Regions from separate parts of the Nostoc edaphicum CCNP1411 genome, predicted to be linked through region 4. Evidence: riboswitches for the same ligand, from Rfam matches in the RefSeq annotation. Region 4 holds a riboswitch; each other region holds the start of a gene.
What was found. A riboswitch is a leader RNA that binds a small molecule or an ion and turns the genes downstream of it on or off. The one in region 4 is predicted to bind cobalamin.
Positions count from the first base shown of each region.

Region 1: it holds a riboswitch for cobalamin, as region 4 does, so the genes downstream of both, HUN01_RS05965 (DUF1636 domain-containing protein) here and HUN01_RS02715 (DUF1636 domain-containing protein) in region 4, are expected to answer to the same signal.
Region 2: it holds a riboswitch for cobalamin, as region 4 does, so the genes downstream of both, HUN01_RS03015 (TonB-dependent receptor plug domain-containing protein) here and HUN01_RS02715 (DUF1636 domain-containing protein) in region 4, are expected to answer to the same signal.
Region 3: it holds a riboswitch for cobalamin, as region 4 does, so the genes downstream of both, HUN01_RS04495 (energy-coupling factor ABC transporter permease) here and HUN01_RS02715 (DUF1636 domain-containing protein) in region 4, are expected to answer to the same signal.

Region 1 covers NZ_CP054698.1:757,927-766,166, forward strand. Annotated here, with positions in the region: gene HUN01_RS05955 (sirohydrochlorin chelatase) at 1-562, shown strand, start outside; gene cobA (uroporphyrinogen-III C-methyltransferase) at 559-1,338, shown strand; cobalamin riboswitch at 1,613-1,770, shown strand; gene HUN01_RS05965 (DUF1636 domain-containing protein) at 1,793-2,224, shown strand; gene HUN01_RS05970 (cobalt-precorrin-6A reductase) at 2,400-3,137, shown strand; gene HUN01_RS05975 (PEP-CTERM sorting domain-containing protein) at 3,271-3,759, shown strand; gene HUN01_RS05980 (inositol monophosphatase family protein) at 4,145-5,023, shown strand; gene HUN01_RS05985 (2-dehydropantoate 2-reductase) at 5,454-6,434, shown strand; gene HUN01_RS05990 (class I SAM-dependent methyltransferase) at 6,720-7,496, opposite strand; gene HUN01_RS05995 (SDR family NAD(P)-dependent oxidoreductase) at 7,531-8,220, opposite strand.
Region 2 covers NZ_CP054698.1:46,974-55,213, reverse strand. Annotated here, with positions in the region: partial or broken gene HUN01_RS03020 (IS630 family transposase) at 1-909, opposite strand, end outside; gene HUN01_RS03015 (TonB-dependent receptor plug domain-containing protein) at 1,002-2,978, opposite strand; cobalamin riboswitch at 3,467-3,616, opposite strand; gene HUN01_RS03010 (hypothetical protein) at 4,051-4,506, opposite strand; gene HUN01_RS03005 (hypothetical protein) at 4,819-5,208, opposite strand; gene HUN01_RS03000 (hypothetical protein) at 5,553-6,017, opposite strand; partial or broken gene cobW (cobalamin biosynthesis protein CobW) at 6,004-7,063, opposite strand; gene HUN01_RS02990 (methyltransferase domain-containing protein) at 7,253-8,240, opposite strand, start outside.
Region 3 covers NZ_CP054698.1:414,520-422,759, reverse strand. Annotated here, with positions in the region: gene HUN01_RS04525 (DUF928 domain-containing protein) at 1-440, opposite strand, end outside; gene ftsH (ATP-dependent zinc metalloprotease FtsH) at 755-2,665, opposite strand; gene HUN01_RS04515 (NADPH-dependent FMN reductase) at 3,052-3,597, shown strand; gene HUN01_RS04510 (energy-coupling factor ABC transporter ATP-binding protein) at 3,709-4,542, opposite strand; gene cbiQ (cobalt ECF transporter T component CbiQ) at 4,523-5,329, opposite strand; gene HUN01_RS04500 (energy-coupling factor ABC transporter substrate-binding protein) at 5,326-5,628, opposite strand; gene HUN01_RS04495 (energy-coupling factor ABC transporter permease) at 5,615-6,391, opposite strand; cobalamin riboswitch at 6,419-6,558, opposite strand; gene HUN01_RS04490 (hybrid sensor histidine kinase/response regulator) at 6,859-7,938, opposite strand; gene HUN01_RS04485 (PAS domain S-box protein) at 7,951-8,240, opposite strand, start outside.
Region 4 covers NZ_CP054697.1:248,105-256,344, forward strand. Annotated here, with positions in the region: gene HUN01_RS02690 (M56 family metallopeptidase) at 1-831, shown strand, start outside; gene HUN01_RS02695 (tetratricopeptide repeat protein) at 978-1,946, opposite strand; gene petJ (cytochrome c6 PetJ) at 2,044-2,379, opposite strand; gene HUN01_RS02705 (high light inducible protein) at 2,741-2,953, shown strand; gene HUN01_RS02710 (hypothetical protein) at 3,016-3,255, shown strand; cobalamin riboswitch at 3,610-3,752, shown strand; gene HUN01_RS02715 (DUF1636 domain-containing protein) at 4,052-4,462, shown strand; gene metE (5-methyltetrahydropteroyltriglutamate--homocysteine S-methyltransferase) at 4,538-6,790, shown strand; gene HUN01_RS02725 (DUF4346 domain-containing protein) at 6,974-7,357, shown strand; gene HUN01_RS02730 (hypothetical protein) at 7,481-7,654, shown strand; gene HUN01_RS02735 (DUF2934 domain-containing protein) at 7,705-8,240, opposite strand, start outside.

The DNA.
Region 1 (8,240 bases), on a different replicon from region 4:
ATTTGCTAAGAGCGCTTTTGGCGATGATCGCAAACTACCTCAAAACGATCAGCGCCTAAAAATTGTACCGCTATTTCTGCTGCCGGGAGTGCATGTGATGACAGATATTCCCGCCGAAGTAGCCCTAGCACAACAGGCTATTGGTGAAGATATCATCATTGAGTTGCAACCATATTTAGGCTCTCACCCCAATTTAGAGAAATTACTGGCAAAGCAAATAGCTGCGACAAAAGCAGAAGCATGGATTCTCTTAGCTCATGGTAGCCGTCGCGCAGGTTCTCAAGAAACTGTGGAAGCAATGGCGGCGAGTTTGGGAGTAGTGGCTGCTTATTGGGCTGGGCCTCCTAGTTTAGAATCACGGGTGAAAGAGTTAGTAGCTGCTGGTTATAGAGAAATTGCAATTTTGCCATACTTTTTATTCGCTGGTGGAATAACTGATGCGATCGCGGCCTCAATAGAGGAGCTAAAATTACAATTTTCTGCGGTGAATTTCCAATTGGCGCAGCCCTTGGGAGCAAGTGCAGAATTAGCCGAGCTAATTTGGGATTTAACAGATAAATGAACCGCACAGAGAAACAGGAGAACAATTATTTGGGAAAGGTTTATTTAGTAGGTGCGGGGCCAGGTGATCCAGGTTTAATTACCCTGAAGGCCAAAGGTTTGTTGGAATGTGCAGATGTCGTTATCTATGATGCCTTAGTGAGTCCGGCAATTCTGGCAATGATTAATCCCCAAGCCGAGCAAATTAATGCTGGTAAGCGGAGGGGAAAACATTCGCTGTTCCAGGAAGAAACAACTCAATTGCTGATTGAGAAAGCGCAGGATCATGCAATTGTAGTACGGCTAAAAGGTGGCGATCCGTTTATTTTTGGTCGCGGTGGTGAAGAGATGGCAGAATTAGTCAAAGCTGGAATATCAACGGAAGTAGTGCCCGGTATCACATCGGGAATTGCAGCAGCAGCTTATGCAGGTATACCTTTGACGCATAGACTGTATAGTTCGTCAGTGATATTTGTAACTGGTCATGAAGCAGCAGGTAAGTATAGACCGATAGTGAATTGGAGTGCGATCGCTCACGGTTCCGAAACCATTGTAATTTATATGGGAATTCACAATCTGCCTTATATTGTCGAACAATTAAGTTTAGCTGGGTTGAATTTAGAAACGCCCATTGCTTTGGTGCGCTGGGGTACGCGCCCCGAACAAGAAGAATTGATTGGTACTTTGGAGACAATTGTAGAGCAGGTAGAGCAAACTGGATTTGGTGCGCCTGCGATCGCAGTTATTGGACAAGTAGTGAATATGCACAGTATTTTGTCTGGTTGTCGTCCAGTTTGATGTTGGCGCAAAGCTTGTCGTTTCGTATTCTCCGATAACCCTAGTACCGCAAGGCGGAATTAAAAATTAAAAATTAAAAATTAAAAATGAATACAGCATAAGGGTTTCGTTGATTTGGAATGATTGGTTTATTTCCGCCGTGTTGTACTAGTGATTTATCGCATTAAATATCATGAGTTTGTAGTAAGCACTTCAGTGCTTAAAAATCCAGGACTAAAGTCCTTACTACGAACTTATTCATTCCTCGTAACTAATGCGATAGACCACTAGTGTATGATCGATAAGGTTATTCGGTTCTGGTGGGAGTCAGCTACCAGAGGTAACGGGGAAAGTTCGGTGCAAATCCGGCGCTGTCCCGCAACTGTGAACTAATTTGAGATTAAGGAACCAAATTGAGTGAGTCAGGATGCCCGCCGAAATAGATTTATCAGTTTCACATATCTGCGAGGTACAGATGACTACGACTGTAAATATTTCCCCAACCAATCCTTTGGGTGTTGCTAATCATACTTTATTTGTTTGTAAAACCTGTGCCAGTGTTTGGCAAAATGGAAAACGCTTAGGCGAAAGTGGTGGTGAAAAACTTTTACACCAACTTCAGCAGCTTGCCCAAGATTGGGACTTACGAGATGAATTTCCGATTCAGGAAGTTGAATGCATGAGTGCTTGTAATCGTTCTTGTGTAGTCGCCTTTGCTGCCAAAGGGAAATTAACATATTTATTTGGTGACTTAGCAGTTGATGGTAGTGCTTCTGCGGTGCTGCAATGTGCTAGTCAATACTATGCTAAAGCAGACGGTTTACTGCCTTGGTCAGAGCGTCCAGAAGCACTAAAAAAAGGTATTTTGGCAAAAATTCCCCCTTTATCAAAACAGAATTCAGTATGAATTCTGTACGAGTGGCGGATAGAGTTAAGCAAAGCAAATCCGCGAGAGTTTGAGTATAGATTAAAACCTCTTTCACCGTGGGCAAAAATAAATTCAAATATTCTTCCTTGAACCTATCCGTTTATGGGTAGAGTATTCTGAATCCTGAATTCTGAATTCTGACTCCTTTTTAATGATGCGCGTTTTGATTCTAGGTGGGACGGGAGATGCGGCAGAACTAGCTGCCAAGGTTGCGACTATCCAAGGGTTAGAAGCAATCACATCTCTAGCTGGCCGCACCCGTGAACCGTCAATACCGTTGGGGGATTTACGGGTTGGAGGTTTCGGTGGGGTGGCGGGGTTGGCTAGCTATCTGCGAATCATGCAAATCGACTTATTAATTGATGCAACCCATCCCTTTGCGACTCAGATTTCCTTTAATGCAGCAGATGCCGCAACGGAAGTTGGAGTCCCCCGTCTGATGTTAATTCGTCCGCCTTGGGAAAAAGAAAGTGGCGATCGCTGGATTGAAGTTGATCGCGTTGAAGCCGCAGCAACAGCACTGCAAAACCAGGCACAGCGGGTATTTTTGACAGTGGGTAGGCAAGAACTCGCTGCCTTTGCTTATCTAGAGAAAATTTGGTTTCTAATGCGGATGATTGACCCTCCTGGCGATGAAGCTTTAGTACCACCGGGAATGGTATTGTGCGATCGCGGGCCATTTACTCTCAATAATGAAAGACAAATCCTGATTAATAACAAGATTGATACCATCGTGAGCAAAAATAGCGGTGGCGATGCAACAAAGGCCAAGATTATTGCAGCGCGAGAACTGGGTGTAAAGGTTGTTATGGTAAATCGTCCACCTATCCCGCCAGGAGAACAGGTTAGTAATGTTGATGCTGCTTTAACGTGGTTATTTGATCGCTGCTAAATGAAGAGTGCTGAGTTCCAAGTGCTGAGTGCTGAGTGGGTAAATAGGCAAGATTGATAATACTATCTTTACTTAATTTCCGTATAATACACGGGAACCTTCTACAAAATCCGCGATCGCACTAACGACTTCCATGAAAAATCTAGCTCTATATGCCATAGTCCTCGCCACCACTTTTGGATTAGTTTTCGGGACAATGCCAGCCGCCTCTGCTTTAAGTTGGAACTGGAGTTATTCTGGTACTGGCATAGCGGCAAACGGTACTTTCACCACTAATGACACCCCTAACAATTTAGGTTTTTACCTGATTACTGGAATTACTGGTACACGAAATGGTGAAATAATTACTGGTTTGCAAGCGCCTGGGACTCCAATGCCAGGAAACGAACCTTTTGATGTTGATGATTTAATTAGTCTTAATACTCAGCAGTTAACGGGTAAGGGTTTTGCATATTCCACTTCGGAAGGAAGTTATTCTAGTCCATTTTTCGCTAGTTTTTTGTCCAAACCAGGTTATCTAGAGATGTTTTCTGCGCCAACTAAACCAGGTTTGAAAAATTTAGGATTAGAAGATAGTGAATTACCCATTAGTTTTTCTGCGACCATAATCACCATCCCTTAACCCACTTCTATTTTTAGCTTACGCGTAACAAGCTATCCAAATTCACTCAGAAAAAGCTCGAAAAAGTTTCCTAAAACCATCAATAACAATTCAAAATCCTACCCTTACAGGGAAGCAAGCTACGCATAGGATCTTGTAGAGAAGAGATTTTCAGATGGGAATTTAAAGCCTGACTGAAACTTTAGCTAGGTGTTGACATTCGGTCTTAAAGCCTTAATTTTACGATAAAAATTGCGATTCTCTCTATAGTTTCTTTGAGACAAACAGATTAAAGTAATATAGCAACGGTGGTATCATTACATCCACATGATACCGTAATTTTGTCTAGATATAGAATTCTATCGCCCTGTCAACGGTAGATTATTTCTGAAAGGAGTTTGCTGCAATGTCCACAAAACCAACTACTCGATTAATTTTGGAGACTTTACTCCCCCATCTCAAAGTAGCAGCAGCCTATGCCAATTTTCTTCAACCAAAAATTGCTGCACTTCCCGCCAAAGAACAAGCAAAAAACTTTTTTGCTGCTGCACTTACTGATGCGGATGTGGCTATTCAAAACCTGGTAGAAGTAGTATTGCTGGGCACTTTCCCAGATATTCGCTTTTATGGCGAAGAATATGAAAGTTCTAACAACACCAAATATTTTCGCGCTATCGAACTCGGTTCAGAAGGTGATTACTTAGTCACGCTTGACCCGATTGATGGCACGAAGTTTTATATGGATGGACATTCTAATTATCAAATTATTCTCAGTATTTTAAATTCGGATGACTTTGAAGCAGTAATTGCCATTTCTCCTGCCCAAAACATTTATTTTTACGCCCTTCGAGGCGAAGGTGCTTTTAAAGGGACGCTGGAGATGAACTTAGAAGCCTGTGCCCCGTTACATATAACATCCGCCAAACCTTCTATTTTGTTGGGATGGGGAATGAATGCGATCGCACATTTACTAAAAGATCGATATAAAGTAATCGATATAGCGACTGATTACTCTAGTGATATTCAAATTCCTAATCTCAATGGTATTCTCAGCGGTGATTTAAGTGGAGCAGTTATTAAATCGGGTAAATTTCTTGATAGTGCTGCACTCGCTTTTATTGCGAAAGAGGCTGGCTGGATTGTAACTACTCTGGACGGTTCGCCTTTACCGCCACTGCATACTTGTAAAAACTATAGCCTACCTGGATTGATAGTAGCTGCTTCAAAATCTGTTCATCAAGACTTACTGTCAGCGATGCAAAGCCTAGCGGCTAGTGAGTGCTGAGTGCTGAGTTAGAAGTAATGAGTTAGAAGTAATGAGTTAGAAGTAATGAGTTAGAAGTAATGAGTTAGAAGTAATGAGTTAGAAGTAATGAGTTAGAAGTAATGAGTTAGAAGTAGTAGTTGTGAATCTTCCCCACTTTAAGGCTACGGTGTATACACAAGTCAAAAAAAGCTTGATTTTTCATTGTTCTCTCGTTTATCTCGTTCCCATGCTCTGCATGGGAATGCTCCTCGTTGAGGCTCTGCCTCCAATCTGGTATTGAGTCAGAGACTCAATGAATGCATTCCCAGTCGGAGACTGGGAACGAGGAAATGCTTATCAAGCTAGGTTTTTAGGACTTGTGTGTACACCGTAGCACTTTAAGGTGGGAAACTCACTACTTGGAACTGAACTGGATACCGTCTTCCACGATCTATATTTTTTCGACAAAATGAAAATCTGTATTGTTGGCGCGGGCGCGATTGGTGGATATTTAGGGGCAAAACTGGCACTGGCAGGTGAAACAGTGACCGTGATTGCGCGTGGTTCTCATTTAGAGGCAATTCAAAAAAAAGGACTAAAGTTGGTCATGGCAGATGGTTCCAGCCAAATTGCTACTCCATCTTTGGCCACTAGTGATATCCAGTCAGCAGGGCCACAAGATGTAGTAATTTTAACTGTCAAGGCTCACAGTGTTCCTGCGATCGCACCTTTTCTTCCTGCACTCTACAATTCTCACACGATGGTGGTAACAGCCCAAAATGGCGTTCCTTGGTGGTACTTTCGTCAATATGGCGGTGAGTATGAAGGTACGCGGATTCAATCTGTTGACCCAGATGGGATTATTGAAGCTAGTATAGGTGCTGACCGCGCCATCGGTTGTGTGGTTTACCCGGCAACTGAGATAATTGAACCAGGTGTAATTAAGCATATTGAAGGCGATCGCTTTACTCTCGGTGAAATTGACGGCACTAAAACCGAACGCATTCAATTATTGGCACAGACTTTAAAACAGGCAGGATTCAAAGCACCAATCCGTAATCAAATTCGCACGGAAATTTGGATCAAATTGTGGGGTAATGTGGCATTTAATCCCATTAGTGCCCTGACTGGTGCTACTTTAGAGGATATTTGTCGCTATCCCCTCACTCGTGAACTAGCGCGACAGATGATGATTGAAACTCAAGCGATCGCAGAAAATTTGGGTATAAAGTTTGGTATTACTTTGGAACAGCGAATTAATGGGGCAGAAAATGTTGGTGCCCACAAAACCTCAATGCTACAAGATATTGAAGTCGGACGCCCCACTGAGATAGACGCTATTGTTGGCGCGGTGGCAGAATTGGGAAAACTCACTCAAATCCCCACACCTTATATTGATGCTATTTATGCCAGTGTCAAGCTGTTGGAGGCGACCAAAGTGAGAATTTGACCAACGCACCCATCATTAAGGTAAGGGACTTACAACTTACAAATAAATATCTCATTGCTATGTAGGCAGGGGGGCAGGGGGGCAGGGGGGCAGGGGGGGGCAGGGGGGCAGGGGAAGCAGGGGAAGCAGGAGGAGCAGGGGGGAGCAGGGGGGAGCAGGGGGGAGCAGGGGAGGAAGAATCTAACGATCATCTGCGCTCCCAAAATTGAATAATTTAATTTCTGGAAATTTAAAATACTTAAACTGACAACCTTAGCGCAGGGTTAGCGACTGTGCGTAGCCTCATTACGAATTAGGTTGCGGTGATTTGGCGATCGCAGCCCAAACTCTATGATGAACTTCAAGAATTGGTGTGGGATATCTTGCTTCGAGTAATTTTGCCAATTCCTGGTCAAATACTTCTACCTTTTCTGGTGTCAAACTGGCTCCCACACCGGCACTAGCACGAATTCGCCCCCGCCAAGCCTCATGTGTATAAGGTACAAATACATCGTAAGAAAATGTGCGGATTTCTCTAAATCCTCCTTCGCCAATATCTTGTAACCACAGGGGATACAATCCATTACCGCCGCCCAAATTCCATGCTGGATTGTGAGCTTTGATCAGTTGTTCTGTGGCTTCAACTACATTACCTTTTAAGGGTATCCAATCAAAATGAGCGATCGCGATCGAGCCATTTCCTTTCAAGATCCGAGTAATTTCTTGGACGGCACGCGGACGATCAAACCAATGCCAACACTGTCCAGCTGTCACCACATCTGCACTTGCATCTGGTAATTCGGTATTCTCGGCAGTTGCAACTCGATAATCTACTTTGAGTTGGACAGATTCAGTTAACTGTATGGCTTGTTCTAAAAGTGACACTGATGGGTCTATACCAATTACATAAGCACCCCTATCAGAAAAACCCCGCGCTAGTGTTCCTGTTCCTGTACCGAGGTCAACAATATTCTGCCCTGGTAAACCTATACCATATTCAGACAGTTTGTTGAATAATGAACTGGGGAAGCCAGCGCGGTGTTTTGCATAATCAGTAGCAGTTGCACCAAAATCAATTTTCATACCTTCAAAACTCTTCTTGTAACAATTGTCTAGGCTAGAAATTCTCTACCCACGGACGTAGTTCTACTTCATAAGTCCAAGCACTGCGGGGTTGGTGGAGGATATTGAGATAAGTTTGAGCGATCGCATCCGGGTCAAGAGTACTATCAGGATTATCCACTGGATCTTGGCGGACTGCCGAACGAATTCCACCATCAATCACGAAATGCGCCACATGGATATTTTTTGGTGCTAATTCTCTAGCAATACTCTGAGCCAAACCGCGCAGTGCAAATTTACCCATTGCAAAGGGAGCAGACAGCGGATAACCTTTAACACTGGCTGAGGCTCCAGTAAAAAATATAGCACCGCCACCAAGTTGCAAAAACCTTTTGGTAGCAGCTTGGGCTACAAGAAAGCCACCATAAGCAGTGATATCTAGGGTTTTTGCCACCTCACCAGGGTCTAGATCAACAAGAGGCCCCCGCACCCGAAAACTAGGATTGTAAACGACAACATTCGGGGAACCGACTTTATGATCAATATCAATAAATAACTGTTCTACTTCATCGGGCTTTGAAGCATCAGCGGCGAAACTAACCGCCCCAATTTCACTGCTCAATTGAGTGAGTTTTTCAATTTGGCGAGCCGCTAAAGCTACGGTAAATCCTTCTTTGGCAAATAGGCGAGCTAAAGAAGCGCTCAGTCCATCACCTGCACCGACAATTAAAGCTGTTGTTGCCATATTTTAAACCTGTAGTGCTT
Region 2 (8,240 bases), on a different replicon from region 4:
GCCGCACCCAGGTTTTAGCTTGTAACCAAATATCCTCAATTGGATTTTGTGACGGGCAATTAGGAGCAAAGCGGACGCAGTGAATTTTCCACTCCTCTTGAGACAAATCTTGGTTTACCTCGCCTAAAAAGTTTTGAACCAGATGTGAACGATGGTAAGAAGCACCATCCCAAAAAGAAGTAATCTTTGATTGGGGGACTGATCTAATAAATAACGTAGATAATCAATTGTATTTTCTGAGTTACCTGCGTTATACGCTTTTAGTAGTAAGCTTCCCTCCAGATAGTCAACTGCCCCGTAGTATGTCTGTTTGTCTCGTATATTAACAACTCTCACTGCTATTTCTTGGTCAGTTTTTCCCCAGACATACCCACTTAAATCTCCCCACATTAAATGACACTCATCAAGCAGCAATACTCTCAACTTTCCTTCTTCAATTTCCTGCCGATGCCTTGCCAATAGTGTTTCAATCTCTTTTTTTTTTGCAGCAACAGCGTCCTCGTCAGCTTTTGGATTTAAAGAAGTAGTTTTCTTCCAACTAATTCCTGCCGCATCAAATAAGTCATAATAGCTCCGCTTTGACTCATAAGTTACATCATATTCAAAAGCCAATTTATATTCGAGTTCACCAAGTTCCCAACATTCTTTTGTTTGCAACCAACTTAAAACTTCTTCTCGTTGTTGAGCAGTTAAGTAACTTTTTTTTCCCTTGTGGTTCAGGCGCAGTCCCGAAATTCCATCTTCCTCATAAGCTTGCTTCCAGCTTGTTATCGAACCCAGTGACACATCTAAAATTGTTTGAATTTCCTCATACTTGTAGCCTTGATAAACCAATTTGACTGCCAACGCTTTCCTCACCTCACGCGCATCTGGGCGATCATCTATAAATTCTTGTAGTTCTGCGATCGCGGCTTGTAGATGCTGGTTTATCATTGTTAGCTATTAGACAAATATTCTGTCCGTATTATCTCGTAGTTTTTTTCAGAAATCAAATATGATTCCTATATCAGTATCAAACTATCACTTAAAGGGACGCGCATTTTGAAATCTAAAGTAGTATAACCAGACAAAAACTCTGTATTATCGTTATTCGTTGGATACCCATTCAAAGAATTCATGAGCAATCCTAAATACCAACCTTGAGGATTTTCATAAGAAACACCCAAATTTAATTTATCCGCACCTGCAAAACGCAACTCTTTATCAACTTCCGCCGGATTAGAACTTTCTAAAATCCGTGGATCATTAGCTGTATAATTAGCAAAAGCATAGAAATTTTTCGCTATCTGTAAGTTTAAAGAAGCTTCAATTCCTGTAGTTCTAACCAGTCCGATATTTTCCAAAGTACCTGTATTGCCATTCACGGGTGGTGTCAACCGCTTAAAGGCAATTGTATCGGATACTGTGTTACTAAAGAACGTCAAACGTAATAAGCCTATATTACCTAACTTTTGGTCAATGCCAATATCAAAACTATCACCCTTTTCTGGTTTAAGTTCAGGATTACCAATATTAGTAGGATTATTGTTAAATAAATTGGCAATGGTTGGCGCTCGAAAGTTTCTGATGTAGTTTGCTCTGAGTGTTGTGGAGTCAGAGATTGCTAATTTTGTACCTACAGATGGTGATGTAAATGAGCCATTTACCAAGCTACTAAAATCTTGGCGTACTCCTAAATTGATACTGAAACTAGGAGTAAAATTATTTTCATATTTGGCGAAAATGGCTCCCTGACTAATACCGTTGTCGTAATTTTCTCTATTTACATTAGTGCCATAATTAAAGGTAGTATTACGCACATTTGCATTCCGGTAATCAAAGCCATAAACTAAAATCTGATTTTTGGTAAGATTCCAACTATGTGTGGTTTGAATACCGTAAGAAACTTGGTTAGAATCAAACCGATTTTGAGATGAAAGTGCACCACTACGGTTATCAAAACGAGTATTGAGAAAATCAGTATAAACTCTGGCTGTTAAAAGTGAATCATTCCCATTCCCTAATTTGGAATTCCAGGTTAAATCAGTGAGAACTTGGTCTGTGTATTTGCGATTATTGTCGGTGAGAGAATTGAAAAAACCTTGCCCAAATTGGGGTTCAGGAATTGCTACTCCTCCTGGTACTCCCTGTTCTTTGCTTAAGTATAGGCTTGAGAGACTTAAGGTATTGCGTGTTCCTAAATCTGCCTCTAGTTTGACATTGAAGTTGTTAAATAGAGCATCATTATTTGTTCTAGTTCCTGTAAAATTGGCTTCAGGAATTGTAAAAGGATAATTATTTTCTGCTTGGGTACGGTTGTAACCTACAACCCAAGAAATTGCACCTGCTTTCCCACTATTTTGAATACTTTGTTGGTTTAGTCCATAAGCACCAATATTAACTTTGGCTTCTGTTGTAATTTTCTCTGTGGGACGACGAGTGACAATATTAATTACCCCTCCTATCGCATCAGAACCATAAAGTGTTGAACCTCCTCCTGGTAACACTTCAACTCTTTCAATATTATTGGTGGTAAATTCTGAAAGGTCAAAACCACCGCCACCAAGATTATTAATCGGTCTACCATCAAGCAATATTAATACTTGACCGGTGTTAGAACCGCGAATAAATTGACCACTTTGGGCATTAACTTCTGTGCCAACTGTACCATCACCCAAGACACCAGGAAGAAATCGCAGTGCTTCTTTGACAGTTCTTGCACCTTGCGCTTCCATTTCTTCACCTGTAATCACGTAAACTGGACGGGTGGAATCTTTCACTGTCCCCTCGCGGCGAAAAGGTGAAAATACAGGTTCATTCAATAGCTTGTCGATGACTGTTAATTCAATATCGGGTTCTGTTTCTGTTGTGGAGGCTGGAGTATTTTCAGGTGTTACTTGTGCAACTGGTTGTAAGTCTCTTGCAGAACCTTCATACTTAGGAAACTCAGATATTTGTGCAACTTGATTAGCAATTGCTACATTTCCTCCACCGACCATCCCATAAATTGCGGTAAAAACGAAGATTTTTGAGAAAAATTCACAATAAGTAACTATGCGGGAAGTGGACATGAAACTCCTCGTTTTCAGTAAATGCAGGTATTTATTTGTGCTGTTGAATTTCTAAGATTTAGGGTTTAACTAGTACAGTACGGCGGAAATAAACCACCCATTCCCAATCAACAAAACCCTTACGCTGTCTTCATTTTTAATTTTTAATTTTTAATTTTTAATTCCGCCTTGCGGTACTAGCTTGCTACAATGCATTGCCATAGCTAAATCATGGTGGATACTATTTTGATAGCAAAAAGACTTTGTGGTATTCCTTATGGATACCCAAATTCCTATAAGACAACCAAAAATTAAGTGTCGTTACTAACAGCGAAGCGAATTAGTAAAACTTGCAGAGGGTACCGTCTTAAAACAGTATCTGTACCCATGAAATTTATTAATCAAATGTATCATCTGTGCCTCGCAGATAAATGTTTTGTGTCTAGAGTGAGTCGGCGGGCATTCTGACTAAGAGACACGTTATATTCGTCTCATTACAGCTGCGGGACAGCGCCGGATTTACACCGAACTTTCCCCCTTGCGCCTGATGGCTGCTCCCCATCAGAACCGACAGTTATGTGTCACATTACCATAATTACTGTCTATATGTAAATTCAGTCGATAATAATTTTAATTCTCCATATTACTTACTGGATATATAGGACTAGTATTTGATTTATGAAAAAATCTAAGTATATGTAGGGTGTGTTACGGCTTCCGTAACGCACCAAAATCTTCGGATGGTGCGTTAGCCTACGGCATAACACACCCTACTCAAATATTTTCAGAAATCAAATATGATTCCTATAGAATTATATTTGTGCTAGAGTTAACACTCATAAAATAAATACCATAACTATCAGGATAAGGTAATTTTTTCACACTCTAGATTTAATTTTGTCCAGAGTATTACAGTCATAAGAGGTAGTACAAGGCTTTAATTTTGCTATTAAAGCTCTATACATAGCAATGGGGAAAAAGCGGTAAAACTAGAAAGCTTGTTTTTGCTTTTGGATGAGTCTCATTGTGTTTTTGCTCCTGTTAAAAGGGTGTGCGGAAGTTGGAATTTTGCCCATTCTTTGCGTACAGTGTGGTAACATTGCGGTGGTGTAATTGGTAAATTAGTTAAATAGAAAAACCCAGCCTGATTACCGTATTCCAACAAAAATACAATATCTTTTTGGGGATTATACTTATCTACAGCTTCAAGAATATGAGCATTCATGAAGTGTCTTTGCAACAGTACGGTATCTGGTGCTGTTAACCAAGCATTTAAGAAAGCTGCGAGATTTTTACGCGGGATAAAATGCGCTTTAAATGTTTCACCAGCCATACTTAAATGCGGAGAATTGGTACTGCAAATTACGACACCACGTTCTCCTCCTAAATAACCGATCCAAGCGTTGTAAGCAATTGCTAATATATTGGTGGCGATAAAAGCTTGTTGCCAATCTTGGGTGTTTATTTCTGTGGTCATTTTCAATTAAACTCCTTTAGATAACTGCCAAAGTTGAACGGAATAACACAGATGGTTTTCAAAAATAGTATGCGCTGCTAACCCCTCGACAACCGACCTTTCCAGCCAACGCTTAAATGCCCAACGACCGAGTGTGTATAATGGTGGGAATGCGTTCGGCGTTTCGCCGTAGAGCTTTGCTATCACCACAACATCAGCAATATATTTATCTGAAACTTCTAAACACAAAACTGTAAAAGAGTGAGGGAAGAGAGAAAAACTCTTCCCATATTCCCTGCTTTTGGGAAGATGAAAAACTCAGGAAATTAGATTCTAGGGTAGGCTATTCCGCAGACGGCGTAAACAATTTATCGATGCAGCACAATCACAACCAAACATAGCTACAGCAGCATCACTTTCTGCATCCGTAACCCCAAGCAGAGCCTTTTCGCTGTCATCCGATGTAACATCAATCTCTGCTACACCTTTTTGCAAATGAGATAATTCTTCAGCATGAGCGCAGAAAAACTTACCGAGTTTCGGATGTCTTACACAAGCTTTTTGGTCTGATGCTGATACTGGTCTAGTAGCAGCATTAGGACGGTCTACTGGTTGCGGATTTACTGGTTCACCAGCTGTGGTGACTTTACTGGTCATTACCAATGATGCTAGGGACATCAAAGCTGCTGATTTGGTAGTTAAAGTTATTAAAACTTTCTTCATGCAATTGTCCTAGAAGGAGGTTGACAATTAAGGTTAATGTTCTCTCAGCTTGGTAGGGGAATGATGTTTTCTAAAAACCTGCATACTCGAAGCAATTCACCCATAATATACACCAGAAAATAAATTGCTATCTGAGATTCACAGATTCTTGAAAAAATAGTTGCAAAAAATCCAAGTAAAATCTTTTATTTTTCACTTTGTATCTCTTACATTGATTTATTTCCCAAACAGGAGATTTTCCTGTTTTATATACTTAATACATAGCTACTTGCTAGAGAGATAGCAATCGATTATACTCCAACTTTAAAAAGTGCAACTATATATGTTGATATCCTGTATATCTTCTAGGGCATTAGGCTTGGTTTAAATTCTGACCAGCGATTGCAAACTTGTTCGTAGCAATCGGGTGGAGTAATTTTTAGTTGGTGTAAAAAATTCACCTCAAATTGAGGATCTGCCTTTAGCACCAAAAGAATATCTTGATGGGGATTGTATGTTGCGATCGCAGGTAAAATTGATGAAATCATAGGGGAGCAGATTGATTGCGATATAAATCCGCCATCCTGAAACGATCGCAAGTAAAACCCAATCAAATCAGAGGGTAGAAATTGCAGGGTGAAGGGAACTGTATCAACACTTGTATTTGTAGGGTGAGTAACTTTAGTATCTACATCACAAATGACAACTCCCCGCCCAAATGACTGAAATCCTTTCCATCCTGTGTAACCAATTACCAGTAGATTATTATGAATAAAGTTGTTTTGCCAGTAGCCGAAATTTCCTTGCCAAACACTATTAGATGGTCGCATCGACTTCCTCCTCCAACACAATTGACTCAATGCGAACCTGCTCAAGCTCCCGTCCAATCAATACTAATCGCGTTTGACGGGGTTCCTGGGGTTGCCAAGGACGATCATAAAAGTAGTCAAATCGATTACCAACCCCCTGTAATACCAGACGCATGGCTTTGTTGGGAACTGCTACAAATCCCTTAATTCGATAAATTTCTTGCTGTTGCACTAATGTTTGCAAGCGTTTGACTAAGACAGTCGGCTCAAATGCTTGGTCTAACAGTAGTTGCACTGCATTAATTCCTTCATCATGTTCGTGGTCTTCTTCAGTATCGTGGTGACTGGGACGACTATCTAAGTTGTCTTCTACCGCAGCGTTGAAACCGAGTAACAAATCGCCACTGATTTTACCGTCCTGGCAAGGAATGACTTTTACACCAGGGGATAAGTTCTGCTTTAACCACTCCTGTACTCTAACTTGCGTTGGGAAATCAACGCGATCGCTCTTAGTCAGCAATACTAGGTCAGCACAAGCCAGCTGATCTTCAAACAGTTCCTCAATGGGTGTTTCGTGTTCTAGGCTAGAGTCAGCTTGTCTCTGTGCTAAGAGGGCTGCTAAATCACCTACATATTGATTAGTTGCTAAAGCTTCACAGTCCACCACAGTGATTACGCTGTCTACTGTAGCGCCTGTGCGAATCTCCGGCCAACGAAATGCTTGCACTAATGGTTTTGGCAGTGCTAGTCCAGAGGTTTCAATCAACATACAGTCTAGGCTGGCGCGTCGCTTCAGTAATTCTTGCATCGCTGGTAAGAATTCTTCTTGCACTGTACAGCACAGACAACCGTTGGTGAGTTCAACAATCAATATTACTGTTAGAGTCTTCTTCATCGTCACAAACTCGGCAATCACGTAAAAGTTCGCCATCAATTCCGATTTCTCCAAATTCATTCACCAAAACAGCAATGCGTCGTCCCTCATTGTTTTGGAGTAAATGGCGAATTAACGTTGTTTTGCCTGCGCCTAGAAATCCTGTAATTACTGTGACGGGAATTTTTTGCATATTAGAAAGTATCTTGTTTGTTGATTAATCTTGCAATGTGTAGGAAGTTGTTCAAACCACAGATATCCCTCTGCGCTAACCTTCCCTACGGGACGCTCCGCGAATGCGTCCCTCTGCGTTTAAATTTCAATCCTCAATTCCCCACGATTTTACGCAAATCAGTACTTAGTTAAAGTTATGTCGGATTGGCTACCTAATCAAGCTTGAGGGAGTTTGTTTGGCAAAGTTTCTATCGCTCAATTCTGTACTACCGTTCGCCCGTACAGCGCGGAACATTCCAAATCGGCACAGGCCTGCACCAAACGCCAAACGCATCAGCAAAAACGTCGGCATCTCACGCAGAGATTTAATGAAACTAGATAGACCAAAACGCACCAATCCCTGTGGTCGAGCAACTCCTTGCCAGATGGAGTCTAGCCAAGAAGGAAGCGTTTGTTCTGTCCAGTCTGCCGTAATTACCTCCCCTTCGACTAATTCTGTCTCTGCTAAAAGTTCGGAAAAGCCTTCAATACTGGAAAAAGCTGGATGAGACCACTGATCGAGAAGTTGGCGCATCACTGGTTTCTCCCAAAAATTTAGCGGCTTTTGGCGGTCATCCCTCTGATTCCAGTCAGCTACAACCAACACTCCACCAGGCTTTAGCACCCGCATTAATTCTCTAGCAAAGACGGTTTTATCTGGCATGTGGGGGCCTGCTTCGATTGACCAGACCACATCAAAACTGGCATCTGGAAACGACAGTGCCATTGCATCATCGACCGCAAACTGGACGTTTAGCCCGTCGGGTGTTAACTCCTGGGCACGCTTTACCTGCTGTGGGCTGATCGTAATCCCTGTGACCGCAAACCCATAATCTCGCGCTAAAATCCTGCTGCTGCCGCCGATACCACAGCCAACATCTAAGACGGTAGTGCCAGAAGGTAATTTTTCTATTCCACCCCATTTAACCATTTCATGTACAAAGTCAGATTTAGCAGCCAAAAAATCCTTTCGTCGTGGCGGCGAACCGTAGTGACCGAGGTGAATGTGTTCTCCCCAATAAAACTCTACGATGCCATCAAGAGTCCATTGATCGTAGGAATTGGCGACTGTAGCGGAGGATTCATACTTGCGGGCGGTCAGGAGATAAGCCGCAATTCCAATCACCAAAATCAGAAGAAAACCAATTACAGAATAT
Region 3 (8,240 bases), on a different replicon from region 4:
ATGTAAAAAAAGAATGTGGGACGCTCTGCTGTGGTTCGTTGAGCTTCCTTATCTGTTGGTGTCAGGGGAATAATATATTGTCCAATTGGAAAACAATTTCCCCGTGTTCCAGCCGATCTTACCCTACCAGGTCTACCTGGAACAAAAGCGATACGATTTCTACCACGTTGAATGTAACCTGTAACATTTCTAATTGCAGAAGTAGCATATCTATCTCCAGGACGTAGCCGCTCTGCTTGCTGAAAATTCAATAAAGCTTTTCTATAGTTTCTCCGTTTGGTTTCATTATAACCAAGTTGCATATATTGGGTGTAAGCAGATTTAGCTTGTGCCAGTTGGTAAGCTGACTCTGTTGCCAAAACCTGAGTAGTGCTTACAGACTCGAAGGGGAGAAATGCTAAAGCAGCAAGCAGATAGCTTGCCCAAAATCTATATTTCATGATGTTTATGTCCACTTGTAGTACATTGTTTGGGTATATATAATACAATAGTCTAAGCTTTGCAGTGACAAGACTTTATGTGTGCTACTTTCTGGGAAGGCTGAGGTAGTATTGTAATTTTTTTAAAACAAAATCCCAACTTTTTTAATAAGTCGGGAATCTTAGCATTTGGATTTTCAGTAGTCTAAAGTTGAGAGACTATTAGCTTTTCCCTATTCCTTAATACACATCTGGTGAAATTAAAGATGCGTTATCCAGAACCCTTGTAGAGACGTAGCACTGCTACGTCTCTACATTATTTTTCACTCATCTTTCTAATGGGGTACAGCCAACTTTGCATCTGCTACCTGAGCATTGTCAGCAACAATTGTGCGGAATAAATCGCCTTCAATTGTCTCCTGTTCTACTAGCAAATCTACTAAACGTTCCAAAACTACACGGTTTTCTTCCAAAAGTTCTTTGGACTTGATGTAGGAATTGTTAACAATTTCGCGCACCTGCGAATCAATTTTGGCGGCAATTTCCTCAGAATAGTCTGATTTATTCATCCAGTCGCGTCCTAAAAATACCTCTCCACTCTGATTTTCCAAGGACAATGGGCCTAATTCTGACATCCCGAAGCGTGTCACCATCTGCCGCGCCATCCCTGTCACATGTTGCAAGTCATTGCTTGCACCTGTGGTCACTTCTGGCTTACCAAAAACGATTTCCTCGGCGGCGCGACCACCCAAAGTAGCAGTAATCCTAGCTTTGAGTTGGGAACGGGAAATTAACCCCTGTTCTTCGTTGGGAGTAAACCAAGTTAATCCTAGTGCTTGTCCCCGTGGAATTAATGTAACTTTCTGTACAGGGTCATGGTCTTTGAGCAATGTACCCACTAAAGCGTGTCCAACTTCATGATAGGCAATCAGGCGCTTACTCTTGCTGTCCACTAAGGCAGTACCTTCCATACCTGCAACAACTCGGTCTACAGCAGCATCAATTTCTAAAAGGGTGACAGCTTCTTTGCGCCTCCTCGCAGTGAGAATGGCAGCTTCGTTGAGTAAGTTGGCTAAGTCTGCGCCAGTAAAACCAGGTGTGCGACGAGCGATCGCTTCTAATGATACGCTAGGATCAATTTTCTTATTCCGAGCGTGGACTTTCAAAATTTCCAGTCGCCCTTTGAGATCAGGTGCATCTACCATCACTTGTCTGTCAAAGCGTCCTGGTCTGAGCAGCGCTGCATCTAAAACATCTGGGCGGTTAGTGGCAGCAATAATAATGATGCCTGTATTACCTTCAAAACCATCCATTTCAGTGAGCAGTTGGTTGAGGGTTTGTTCGCGTTCATCGTTACCGCCACCGATACCAGTGCCTCGTTGTCTACCTACTGCGTCAATTTCATCGATAAATATTAGGCAAGGAGCATTCTCTTTGGCTTTTTTGAAGAGGTCGCGCACGCGAGATGCACCCACACCTACGAACATTTCCACGAATTCCGAACCGGAAATACTGAAGAATGGTACACCTGCTTCACCTGCGATCGCTTTTGCTAGTAAAGTTTTACCAGTACCAGGGGGGCCAATTAACAGCACTCCTTTAGGAATCCGTGCGCCTACAGCCGTAAATCTTTCTGGCTGTTTTAAGAAAGTAACAACTTCTTCAAGGTCTTCTTTAGCTTCTTCAACCCCGGCGACATCTTCAAATTTGACTCCAGTTTTGGCTTCCATTTGAAAGCGAGCTTTGGATTTGCCGAAATTCATCGCTTGGCTAGAAGCATTTGTAGAGCGCCGGAGGAACAACAGCATTAAAGCCACCAGTGGCAAAATCCACATCAAATTAATTAACAGCCCAACAGCAGCTCGACTATTAGCAGAGGAAACTTCACCAAAATCAACATTCCTCTCTTTAAGAATGTTAATTAACTCTGCATTTTGCGCCAAAAGTCTCACCTGTTGCGGTGGTGTATTCTCCTTTTGCCCCTTGAGATAAACCTTTGCTAGCTGTTCAGTTTCGTCAAGCTCTACTCTTTCAACTTCTCCCGCCTTCACTTTCTTGATCAACTGGCCATAATTTAGAGGGGTGCTCTCTGCTTTTTGTGCCATGACAGGAGTACTACCGAAAATTCCTGGCAACATAATTAAACTAGCTGCGATGCCTACGGCGGGTTTTGCCAACGCACCAACCCAAGCAACGCGCTTTGACGACTGACTTTTTATCAATGCTTTTTTTCCCAAATTTGTCATAATAGTTACCCTTTGTCTGCTGGCACAAGTTTGAGCGCTGGTTTTATGCCTATTCTTCTATTAAAAATTGTAATAACTGGAAATTACACTTTTCTTATCTAGTCTAACTTCCACACAAAAGCATTCCCAAGTTTCTTCAGGCTATTCCTTCCTCCATGAAAAACTCCATCCACAGGAAAATGGGGAAGAGTCACCAATGCCCCATGCCCTATGCCCTATGCCCTATGCCCTATGCCCATGCCCCATGCCCCATGCCCCATACCCAATGCCCAATGCCCAATGCCCAGCAGATATTAATTTGACACATTCTGACACAAATCGCTAAGATAAACATAGTCATAACGATTCCGCTTTTTAAGAGCTAGTTAATACTTTGTAGGTTAATTATGGTGAGAATTATTGGTATTGGCGGTAGCTTAAGATCCAACTCTTATACCCAGCTTGCTTTACAAGTAGCAGTGCAAAGGGTAGAAGCCTTGGGTGCAGAGGTAGAAATTCTCGATTTACGGCAGTTGCAGCTACCATTTTGCACTGGCGCGAAGGAGTATCCAGAGTACCCAGATGTTCTGCGGTTGCAAAATACTGTTAGTCAGGCTGATGGATTAATTTTAGCGACACCTGAGTATCATGGTGGCGTTAGTGGTGTCCTCAAAAATGCTCTAGATTTGATGAGCTTTGATCAACTGTCAGATAAAGTGGCAGGATTTATTAGTGTCTTAGGTGGACAGTCTAATAGTAATGCTCTGAACGAACTACGGTTAATTACCAGATGGGTGCATTGTTGGGCAATCCCTGAACAAATTGCGATTGGACAAGCTTGGGGTGCGTTCAGTCCTGAAGGCAAGCTACTAGATGAGAAGCTATCTCAAAGATTTGATCAATTTGCTCAGAGTTTAGTTGATAATACTCGCAAGCTGCGAGGTGTAAATTAGTTATATGGTGGGCAAATTTTTGTCCACCCTATATTTCAATACGCTTGGGTTAACGCCAAAAACCTTAAACTGTGTAGGTTGGCGTTTAGTTTTACGTAAATCCTATGTTAATCAGGAAAAATTACGAAATAGCTGTAATATCCGCTGTCGCACTCTTTCTATAATTACTTCCTCTTCAGTAGATAGCCCATCAAATAACATCTCATATATCAATGGTACGCCTAACTCTAACTCTTCTAAAAGTGTACGCTGACTAAATACATGTTGTGGTTTACCTTCTAGCATCAGCTGCCCTTTATCCATGACAAAAACCCAATCTGCCCAACGATAAACTAAATCCAAATCATGGGTTGCCATCAACAAAGTGGTTCCATCTCGATGAATCCTTTTCAAAGTCGCTATCAAGTTACGAGTATGTTTTACATCTAAATATGCAGTTGGCTCATCCAACACCAATAGTTCCGGGTGTAATACCATCACATCTGCTATAGAAACTCGCTTTTTTTGTCCTAAACTCAGATGATGTACTGGTCTTTCTGCTAAAGCAGTCAGTTCAAATTCCACTAATGCTTGCTCTACTCGGTCTTTAATTTCTGGCTCTGGTAAACCCAAATTACACAAACCGTAAGATATATCTTCTTCAACAGTAGAAGCTACTAATTGTTGTTCTGGATCTTGAAATACTAGTCCAACTTTCTGCCGTAAGTTACTAAGATAATTGCGATTATAACTTAACGGTTCATTACGCCAACGTACAATACCAGAATCAGGTTTATAAAGACCGTTAGCTAATAAAAATAGCGTCGTTTTACCACAACCATTCTGCCCAATTAACGCACACCTTTTACCAGATGGAATCTTCAGTGTTAGACCATTCAAAGCTGATTCTTGTGCGCCTGGATAGGTGTAATATACCTGCTCAAATTCAAGTAAATATTCCTGCATTTCGCCAAAATTCTAATCCTATTAATCCTACACAGCCGCAAATTGCTTCGATGATATATCGCGCTTGGGGACGATAGCGGCGGGGATGCCAAACTCGAAATTCACTCACAAAACCCCGTGATTGCAATCCCAGAGAAAACTGACTATATCGTTGTAAGGTTCGCTGTAATAATTGTCCAATTAGTAGTGCTAAACTTTTCATTCCACTACGCCAAGTACGGTAACCACCACGGGAATTTTGTGCCGTCCATAATTCCTCGGCTGTGTTCAGTAGGATGAAAATAAACCGATACATTAGTAATAACAAATCGGTTAAAAGCACTGGAAATCGTAAGTAACGCAGAGTTTGTAATATCTCCGTGAAAGGGACGGTTAACATGAGAAAATATAAGCAAGAAACAGAGGCTAATGCTCTGGTTAAAATTCCTAATGCTTGAATACTGCCATGATGACTGATATAAATATAGAAATGTCCGAGAGTTAATCCATACCACGAATCTAATTGTACGTTTGGCAAATCATTAATCGTAACTCCATTCACCATAAGTGCTGGCAAACTTGTCAAACAAAAAACTATGGTAAATGTTAACAATTTAAAATAAACACCAGCGGGAATTCTTGCATAAATAACTGTCCAAATACCCATCCAAAGTGCCATCAATATTTGCACTAGCGGATGGCTAGCCAGGGAAATAGCCAGAGTAGTAAATGCAAAAATTAGTTTATGCTCTGGTGGCAATCTTCGCAATCGATTGGTATAAGCTAAAGTGTCTAGTTGTAGGCTCATTCTTTAGGTTTTTGTTGTTGGGAACGTCCTTTATACAATCCAATTGCATAACCAACTACTCCCGCACCCAAAGCCGCTTGCGAAGCAAATAATAAGCTTTCTATTTCCCCACTAGCTGGTTCAAAAAATGATTTAAACCAGGGTTTATATTCGGGTTGTATTTCATTAATAGCCTCTTCTGCTTTGCCATCAGCACCGGAAAACTCCCCACCTCGCACAAATATTAGCGGTGCAACTGCTAAAGCGATAACTCCTAATACCAACAGCCAGTTACTCAACCCTTTTTTAGATTGACTCATTGCCACTTCCTCGCTTGATTAATTTCAACAATTCTAATTCTTGAGGATTATAAGATTGCAGCCAGTTCCACACCAACACAGTTAGTAATCCTTCACTAATTGCTAAGGGAACTTGAGTAATGGCAAAAATTCCGGCGAACTTGGTAAATGAAGCGATAAACCCACCAACAGGTGCGGGGAAAGCTAGGGCGAGTTGGATGGAAGTGATAATGTAGGTGAGTAAATCTGCGATCGCAGCTGCTAAAAATATGGCGATTTGTTGTTTACCACCTAACTTTATTGTCAGATTATATATCCAGTAAGCTAGGAAAGGGCCAGCGATCGCCATCGAAAAAGCATTTGCCCCCAACGTCGTCAAGCCGCCATGCGCCAGTAACAAAGCTTGAAACAACAATACTAAGCTACCCAAAACCGACATAGTAAGGGGGCCAAACAGCACCGCACCTAACCCTGTCCCTGTTGGGTGAGAACAGCTACCTGTGACAGAAGGGATTTTCAAAGCTGACAGCACAAAAGTAAAAGCACCAGCCAAGCCCAGGAGTAGTTTCAATTCCGGGTTAGCTTGGGTAATGCGAGTCAGACTACGCAATCCTAATAGAAAAAATGGTAATGCCACAATCCACCAAAAAATTGCCCACTGCACTGGCAAAAAACCTTCCATGATGTGCATGGCGTAGGCGGGTTTGGGTAAACCAATGACTAGATAAAAACTGATAACTCCCATCAGGGTTAGACTGACTAACGCCTGTTTTTTTCTTTTCATGAATCTGTACCTCGCAGATTTATGTAAACGAATTGATTCTAACCGGCGGGCATCCTGACTCACCTAATTTTGGTTCACAGTTGCGGGACAGCGCCGGATTTACACCGGACTTTCCCCCTTGCGTCCGATGGCTGCTTCCCATCAGAACCGATTTGAGTAACTATATCACCATTACGAGTCGTGATGCGTAAAGCCCCCGTGTTTCTAACCGGGGGATATAAGCGAATGTGCCAAATTTATTTGGCTGGGACTTTTACAAAGCGTAGTTTATTAAAACAGTTTAGAGGTCATTTCTAATTAGAGGATGTTTTAAAAGTTTTGGGCGAATATAATTCGCTACCACACAGGCTAATTCCACCTACGTGGACTAGCAGAAAATCGAGTTTTATAACCCGCGTAGGCGGGTTTTGTATGTGTAGCCGCGACTTCTAGTCGCAGAGGCAAGTATTAATTTAGACTAAAGTGAATTATTTATTTTTGAATAATACAGTAAAAATACTACCATTTGGATGATTATCTTCGATGGTAATTGTACCGGAATGTGCCTCGATCGCCATTTTGCAGAAAGCCAATCCTAAACCAATTTGCGAAATTTCTGGCATCATAGTTCCAATTTCATACTTCTCGAAAATGATTTGCCGTAAGTCTTGACGAACTCCCGAACCGGAATCAGCGACTTGCACTTTAGCACCACCTGCTGCCAAATACTCTCCTCGGAGGATGACTTGAGAATTGAAGGGGGAGAACTTAATGGCATTGGAGAGCAAATTATCCAGCACTCGACGAAAGATCACTGCATCTACTACAACAATGCCACCAGGTTCGGGAAATTCACGTATCAGGGTCAGGTTTTTTTGAGTAGCGATCGCCTCAATATCTTCTACAACTGATATACATAGCGCACAAAGATCCACTTCTGTGTAGTTGAGAACCATTTTGCCAGATTCCAGCTTTGCCATAATCAGCAAACTATCAATTAACGATTGTAGTTGTTGTCCAGCAAGTAAAATTTGATCGACTTTTCCTTGTTGTTGTTTCGGTGACAAACCTGCCAACCGAAGAATCTCTGCTCCTAAGATAATAGTGGTAAGTGGATTTCGCAGATCGTGCACAATCATATTTACCATGTCTTCTCGCATCTTGAGCAATACTTGCATACTGTCGTACTGCTGCTTAATCCGCAACATGGAATTAACTCTGGCTCGTAATTCCACACCGTTGACGGGTTTACTAATGAAGTCATCTGCACCCGTCGCCAGACATCGAGCCAAATCTTCTTTCTCAGTTAATGCTGTCACCATAATAATCGGCACTGCTTGCCATTGTGGATCGGCTTTGATGCGCCGGCAGACTTCCATCCCATCAAGATCGGGCATCATCACATCTAATAAAATCAGATCGGGCTGAAAACTATCGAGGCGATTTAGAGCTTGTTGACCACTAGGAGCGTAGTAAAGCTGGTAGTTTTCACCATCCAGTAAGGTTTCAACAACGTCAAAGTTATCGGGTTGATCGTCGATCACTAAAATAGAGGTTTGAATATCCATCGAAAATTTCCGTTACCTGCTTAAGAGTTGTTGAATTGTGCTTACAAGCTGTTTAAGTTTTACGGGTTTGGTCAAATATTCGTTAGCTCCAGCGGCTAAACAAGTTTCGCGATCGCCAGGCATGGCTAAGGCCGTTAGTGCAATGATCGGAATATGCACAAATTGCTGATCGTTACGGATACGCCGCATTGCTTCCAAGCCATCCATTCCCGGCATTTGAATGTCCATTACAATTAAGTCGGGGCGTTGAACTCTAACAAGGTCAATAGCTTGCTGTCCATTGTTTGCCAGAATCAGATGAT
Region 4 (8,240 bases):
GTAGTGATGGCGTTAATCCTAGCTTGGTACTTGAGATATTATTGGTCATCCCCTATGGGAAGCTGGACAGAACGTTTTCCCCGCGCCTTGTTGCTATTTCTCCTACCGCCATTACTTCTGTTAACCACAACATTTGCAGTGTTTTGTATGGGGCCTCATGGACATATTATGGTTTGGGGGTGGGAAGGTTGGGTTAGCTACGGACTTGCCATCAGTTTCTTAGGATTTGCAGGTATCTTATGGCTGAAGTTGGCATGGGAGGGAAACCGGATGCTAGAACAAATTCGCACCTATCCCATAGTTTGTGTTTACGGTACACCAGCACGCTTACTAAATGCGCCTGTTGTTTATTGTGCTTTGGTTGGTTTTTGGGAACCTGAGTTAATTATCAGTCAGGGATTATTAGATACCTTAGATGTCCCCCATCTCAAAGCTGTACTAGCCCATGAAGATGGACATCGCCACTACCGCGATACCTGTTGGTTTTTCTTTTTGGGGTGGCTACGTCAGTTAACCTCTTGGCTACCGCACACAGAATCTTTATGGCAAGAGTTGTTACTTTTAAGAGAAATACGGGCTGATTATTGGGCAACTAGGCAAGTTGATAATCTTTTATTGGCAGAGGCTTTACTCTTGGTTGTCAATACTCCAATTTTACTAGAGGTAAATTTTTGTGCAGCTTTTGCCCAGCATATTCCAACTAATCATGTCACACAGAGAATAGATGTTCTTTTGCAGCAACCAGATTCTATAGGACAGCCAAAAATATGGTCTTGGGTGTGGTTAATTTTGGTGCTTGTGCCATTGCTGGTGATTCCGTTTCATAATTAGAGGAATTAGGTGAGTATTTGAGTTCTTTTTGACAATAACAGGACTTATGTAAACAATAGCCGAAACCCTTATTTTCACGTATGGGCAATTCATGAATTGCCCATACAGCGTGTACTTTTGCGTAAGTCCTAAATAATTAGACAGTTTCAAGAACTAACTCCATATTCCTTAGTCTTTGCGTCTCTGGGGATTAGAGCAATTTCTGATAAAGATGAGAGTTGTTGCTGTAAATTTTTCAGTAATAAGAAAGCTTTGTCATAGAGTGTAGTTTCTCTCTGTTGGGCAAAGTATTCAACCGCCTTTTGTAAGTCTGCAATCGCTGCTGGTTCGTGACCAAGTTGATGGTAGGCTATACCCCGATTAAGATAAGCCTGAGCATTGGTTGAGTTCAGTTTGAGTGACTCCGTAAAATCCCTAACAGCACAAGAGTTATCGCCACTTCTACCACAAGCACAACCCCGATTATAGTAAGCTCTATAGTCATTGGGATTGAGTTGAATTGCCTCTGAGAAGTCGATCATAGCTGTTTTTAAGTCTGATAACTCAAAATGAGCTAGTCCTCGGTCATTGTAAACATCCGCTTCTAGTAGACTGGATGATTGGGGAATATTAGTGAGTGCGAGATTGTAATCTGATATTGCTTGTTGGTGATTACCCAACATACCACGGACTATCCCTCGGTTGTAGTAGGCTCTGAAATCATTAGGTTTGAGAGCGATTACTTGATTGTTGTCAGCGATCGCTGCTTGATAGTCCCCTTGTCTGTAGTATGCTAGTCCTCGGTTGAGGTGTGCTTCCACATTGTTGGGTGTTAACTTTAGAGTTTGATTGCAATCGGCGATCGCATTCTGATAATCTTCTAATTGCAGATAAGCCAGACAACGATTGCTATAAGCTACAGCAAAATCCTTTTTGAGCTTAATTACCTCTGTAAAATCTTGAATAGCTTCAGGGTAACTGCCGTGTCGCATTTTTTCGATCCCTAGCTTGAATAAGTCGCCTTCTGGGATTTTCGCGTCCGATGCAGCTAAGGAATATGCAGGCGAAGTGAGAAAAAGACAGACGAGTACAACGGCAATACCAAAATTGAGGATGAATCGGTAAAAGCGACTCATAATAATACCTCACTTTATTAACAGAGCAAAATGAGTAGATAAGGCACATACCCTACCTACTATTTCTGAACTAGAGGACAACAGTCGTATTCTGACTTTATTTCCAATCCTTGTCTGCTTGTCCCAGCACATACGCTGCTACATTTTCAATTTGCTCTGGTTTTAAACGACTTTTGAAGGCAGGCATAGCATTTTTACCGTTTGTTACTTGGGCGATAATCGCTTCTGCTGAGTACATCCCAAACTTTTCTAAAGCATCTTTTTTCAAAGTTTTGTTGGCTTGAACCAAGTTTTTACCACCTGCGTGACAAGAAGCACAATTGGCACTAAAGACTTTGGCTCCACTGGCTGCGTCTGCTGCTAAAGCTGGGTTATTGAAGGCAAAAGTGAAAATCGCTACACCCAGCAACAATACTGAAATAATCTTTTTCATCCCAATGTTCCCTCTGCAATTAAAGCTTATTCGACATCCTCAACAATTCTCTTGTTCATGGGTGGTGTCGTCAAATGACAAGCTGTCAAACTGTCTGGCTTGGCTTTGTGCGATGGCTTCTCTTTTCCTGTAGTCGACGCTGCGCGTAGTTTGCTTAAGAGTAGGGGTACGAGACGCTACGCGATGGTGCTTTGCACCCGCCAGAGGCGATCGCCCAAAAAGGAGACGCTACGCGATCGCACATACGGTAAACCTAACTGCTGAGTACGGAAAACCACATTCTTTGTTTCTGTCAAGTACTTGTAAAAAATATTTACATAGTGTTATATTTGGTTACATAAGCAAGTAAAGGAAAAAAGACATGACAAGCAAAAGCTTTACCATGAACGAACTTGGTCAACTCAACAACTTTGCAATTGAACCAAAGGTTTATGTAGATAAAACCCCAAGAGCAGGTTTTACCGAGTACGCCGAGAAACTCAATGGACGTTTAGCGATGATTGGTTTTGTCTCACTCATAGCTCTAGAAGTTGTCACAGGACACGGCTTGATTGGATGGCTGACAAACCTGTAACTAAATCTGAATATTTAAGAATTTCACTCAATTAACCGATAGAAAATTACCAGAGGATTGCTATGAAAACTGATTTTGATTTCCCTAAAAAAGATTTAATTGGCCCCGTTGTTTTTCGCCCCGATTTCAACAACTTTGAAATAATTAACGTTAACCAAGCCTGGTCATTATTTTTCAGTGCAGGTCAAGACGATAAAGTACTAGGAGAAGAAACTGAATTAGGCAAGTTTTTCACTAACCTTTTAATTGCTGTGGGAGTAACAGGAACTCTTTGGGCAATCTATTTCAGCAATTTGGGATAAAAAGTTGGCTTCAGGTTTTAAATTGAATAAATATATCCGAAGTCTTGGTGGACATAACCAAGACTTCTTTTAAATTGTAGGAATCAATGATTAGTAACAGTGCATTTAGCGGGACTTAAACATTTTTGAGGGAAAAACAAGCCTCAAACCAATGCAGGGTAAGAGAAAGACACCTTATGCTCAAAAATAGCCCAAACTTAGATATCTTAAGAAACTAAGCAAAACGATGTTAAAGTCTTTCTGCATATAGATTTGAGGTTCTTTTTTGGTTGTTTTTGTCTCAGTCCCACTAACAAATGGTAGCTATTGGAACCAGTCAGTTTAAGTATGATTAAATTCATAATCATGCTATTGTTAGGAAAATATCAACTCGGTTCTGTTGGGAGTCAGCCATCAGACGCAAGGGGGAAAGTCCGGTGTAAATCCGGCGCTGTCCCGCAGCTGTAATCAAGGTTCGCCTTGTGAGTCAGAATGCCCGCCGAAAGCAACACGTAAACTCATACCCATCTGCGAGGTACAGGTGAATATTGCCATAAATATTTCAACGATACATCAGTTTCACGTTCTCATAGTGCCAGAGATACTCCACAGACTACTCATGGCTGTGAAATTATAGGCAGTTTATTGATCATTGCAATTAGCCTTTGGTGCAACTGTCATTTGCGCTAGTTTTTTGTTGGCGTGAAAGCTTTTGTAACATCATTTTTGCTAAATTGACACGTTATGTTGCAGTTGTACGACTGCAAAAAGTTGTCATATCTGCGATTCAGACTTCTTTCTACAAACTTCAAAATTAATGCTCGACAAACAACATACTTTATTTGTTTGCACGACTTGTGACAGCGTGTGGCAAAACGGTAAACGAGTTGGTGAAAGTAAAGGTGAACAACTAATACAACAGCTTCAACAACTTGCACAAGATTGGGAATTGCGAAATAAATTCCACATTCAGGGAGTTGAATGTATGAGTGCTTGTAACCATTCTTGTGTTATTGCCTTTACAGCAGAAGGGAAATCAACCTATCTCTTTGGCGATTTACCAGTTGACGGCTGTGCATCTGCTGTATTGAAATGTGCAACTCAATATTATACTAAGCCTGATGGTTTATTACCTTGGTCAGAACGACCTGAACCTTTGAAAAAAGGGATTTTAGCAAAGATTCCACCACTAAATAAGTGGGCAAAATTAAACATAAGTTGTTGTTAATTGATGACTGGGTAAAATTTGCCAGTTCTTAATCTCTAGTACCTAAATCATTAGTCTTAAAAGGAACAGAAAGTAATGCAGATTCAAACAGCAACATTAGGCTATCCCCGCATTGGTAAAAACCGGGAAGTAAAGAAAGCGCTAGAAGCATTTTGGAGTGGTAATATAGAGTCCGAATCATTACTGCAAACCATACAAAAAGTCGAGGAATCTAACTGGAAAACCCAACTTGAAGCCGGAATTGATTATATTGGAATTGGAGACACAACTCTCTACGATCATGTACTTGACTGGACATTTCGTTTTGGGCTAATTCCTGAAAGATTTCAACAGCTTTCTGGCTTAGAACGCTACTTTACAATGGCACGAGGTAAAGAAGGAATTCCCGCCTTGGAAATGACCAAGTGGTTTGATACTAACTATCACTATCTTGTCCCGGAAATTGCTGAATCAACATTACCATCTGATTTCAGTGACTTTTTAGAACGAGTTAGCCGCGCTCAAAAAATATTAGGTAAACGAGCAATTCCGATTGTACTTGGCCCCTGTACTCTGCTGCGCTTAAGCAAACTATCACTAAATATTCAGCAAGCAGTATCAAAGTTAATTCCGCTATACATAAACCTACTCACTGAATTAAAAAATCTGGGAGTAGAAGAAGTACAAATACATGAACCTGCACTTGTTTTAGGTGATGCTAATTCTTGGAAAGAACACTTTCATAAAGTTTATCAATCACTTTCGTTAGTTGGAATACCCCTACACTTGGTTACTTATTTTGATGATTTGGGTGAAACTTACCCTTGGGTGATAGATTTACCCGTTGCTGCTATTAGCTTAGACTTGACACGCGGACGCAACTTAGAGTTAATCAAAACCTACGGTTTCCCACCAAATAAGCGACTAGGTGCAGGGATTATAGACGCAAGAAATATTTGGCAAATTCGTTCCGAGAAAGTTATTCCCATTTTACAAGAGATTGTAGAGACTTTACATGGAACATCTCTACATATTCAACCATCTGCTTCCTTACAATTTGTTCCCTACGATGCCAAACGAGAAAAACGATTACCATCACCACTACGTAATGTCTTGAGTTTTGCTGAACAGAAACTTCAAGAAGTGGTTTTCTTGGCTCGGACAATAATAGGAGAAAATACTAAAATAGAACAAGAAATTATCGAGACTAGCTGGAATAAGTTCGAGGAGTTTAATCCAGCAAATCAGTCAGTTCAAGAAAGACTAAAAACTTTAAAAACTGATGATTTTCAGCGCTCCTTATCCTATGGATTGCGGCTTGATTCCCAAATTTCGCTTCCTCTGTTCCCCACAACTACAATTGGTTCTTTTCCCCAAACCTCTGAAGTTCGCCAACTCCGAATGCGTTACAAACGGGGTGAATTGAGTCAGTCAGAATACGAAGCTGCAATTGATGTTCAAATTGCTGAAAGCATTAAACTACAAGAGGAATTAGGATTAGATGTTTTAGTTCATGGTGAATTTGAACGCACCGATATGGTGGAATTTTTTGGACAGCAGTTATCAGGCTTCGCTTTCACTGAAAATGGTTGGGTGCAAAGCTACGGTAGCCGTTATGTTCGTCCACCAATTATTTATGGTGACGTGGTTCGGACTGCGCCAATGACGGTACGTGAGTTTAAAGTAGCTCAATCATTGACGGAAAAACCTGTAAAAGGGATGTTGACGGCTCCTGTAACTATCTTAAATTGGTCTTATCCCCGGATGGATATTTCCAAATCAGAACAAGCTTTCCAAATTGCTTTAGCGTTGCGGGATGAGGTAGCGGATTTGGAAGCGGCTGGTGCAAAGGTAATTCAAGTAGATGAACCCGCGCTGCGTGAGGGTTTACCCCTGAAGGTTGAGCGCTGGAATGAATATCTATCTTGGGCTGTAGATGCATTTCGTTTGGCGACAGCAGTAGCCCAACCCCAAACGCAAATTCATACCCACATGTGCTACTGCGAATTTGGTGACATCATCAAGGATATCGAACGGTTAGATGCTGATGTTATTTCAATTGAAAATAGTCGCAGCAACAATCAAACTTTGCGAGAAATCACAGAGGGTGGTTACTCACATCAAGTTGGTAATGGAGTCTACGATATTCATAGTCCTGTCGTGCCGACAACTGAGCAGATTTTACAACAATTGCGGACTGGAATTGCTAATTTACCGGTAAAACAAATTTGGGTAAATCCAGATTGTGGTTTGAAAACTCGGCGATGGTCAGAGGTGATTCCGGCTTTAAAGAACATGGTGGAAGCCACGAAAGTTCTACGGGAGGAAGCAAATGTGACTGTGAAATAACAGTAAAAGTAGTCACAGGCATTAGTCTGAGAGTGCTTTAAGACTTTTGCTCTCTTGCTTATTGTTGAACTCAACAGTAATGCCCAATATCTACACTATTCTTCTCTGCATTCACTGAAGATATGAAGCTCAGACTTCTCTTGGCGTTTAGAGCGGTGCTTTTTGTTTTGGAGTTTAAAAATGATGATAACGACAGTGGAAACAATCGCAGCAATTGACTACAAACTATCCAAGCGATTTTTAGAACTCGATCCGGCAGGTTATTTTATTATCTACTTAGATCGGGGAGCAGGCTTGATCTGTGCGAAACATTTTACCAATGAAGTTAACGAGCAAGGATTGGCTATCGATCCAGAAACCGGAAAGCCGATTCCTGCAACCGTCAAAGTGGAACGACAACCAACTGCCCTATTTACTGGAAGAACTGCTAAAGAAATTTGCATTCAACTGTTTGAGTCAACAAAACCTTTTCCAGTCAGCCGATTGGATCATGCGGCTTACTTGGGGCGTGAGTTTATGCGAGCAGAATTGGCTTTGGTGACAGGACAAGACTACGTACAGGATTAAATAGGTTTGTGATGACTTAACGACCAAATTGAGCGGCAACGATCACACTTAAACGGAGCCAGCAACGTTTCCTTGTCCGCTCCAATGACTTGTTAGCTTGCCACGTCACCGATCCCTCATGCCTTGCAACACAGCGAGCGATCGCCCTCCAAACACGCCTGTCTCAGCAAAGAGCTTGCTGGGCGATCGCGCTACCAACAAATCACCCTGAAACCACCGCCTCAACTGACCAAAACGGAGCCAGCTAACGGTTGGTGCGTCACCGGACGACTATATTTTTTGCATCATAATCGATAGCGTAAATCTCCGTTCCGTGTACACGCGCTTCTTAGACATAGGTTCAACATTCAAGCTGGTTTGGGCAGATAGGCAATATCGTCTTCAATAGCGCAGTACCAGTCACGGTCAGCATCCCATAATGGCATATCTCTCTTCAACCATACATAGTAAGCTCTTTCTCTAATTTCATGTTCTCGTAGAGATATGTAGCTGTTTCGTACACGCTCATAAAGTGCATTACCAATTGCTGAAATTCCTTCCCCAAGTATACATTTCATATTATATGCAGCAATAGCTTTATAAAGTCCTGATTTTAGCATCACATCTTCATAGATTGCATAGTGGTTCTTACATGGAATTGAGCTAAAAGTTTTGTCGGTGCAAATAAAACCTGGCGTATATGGAAAAATCCTGACATCGACTCTTTTGTCATGCGAACGATTAATGTAGTGATTTTTCAGTTCATCCCAAAATTCATAGATTGTAGCTAGAGATTCAACTCTTACTCCCGACAAACGGTGTGTCTCACCATAGAAAAGAGGCTTCAAAATATTTACTGCAAATCCCGTCAACCAAGTATAAGATCGAGTTCCTGTATGTATAT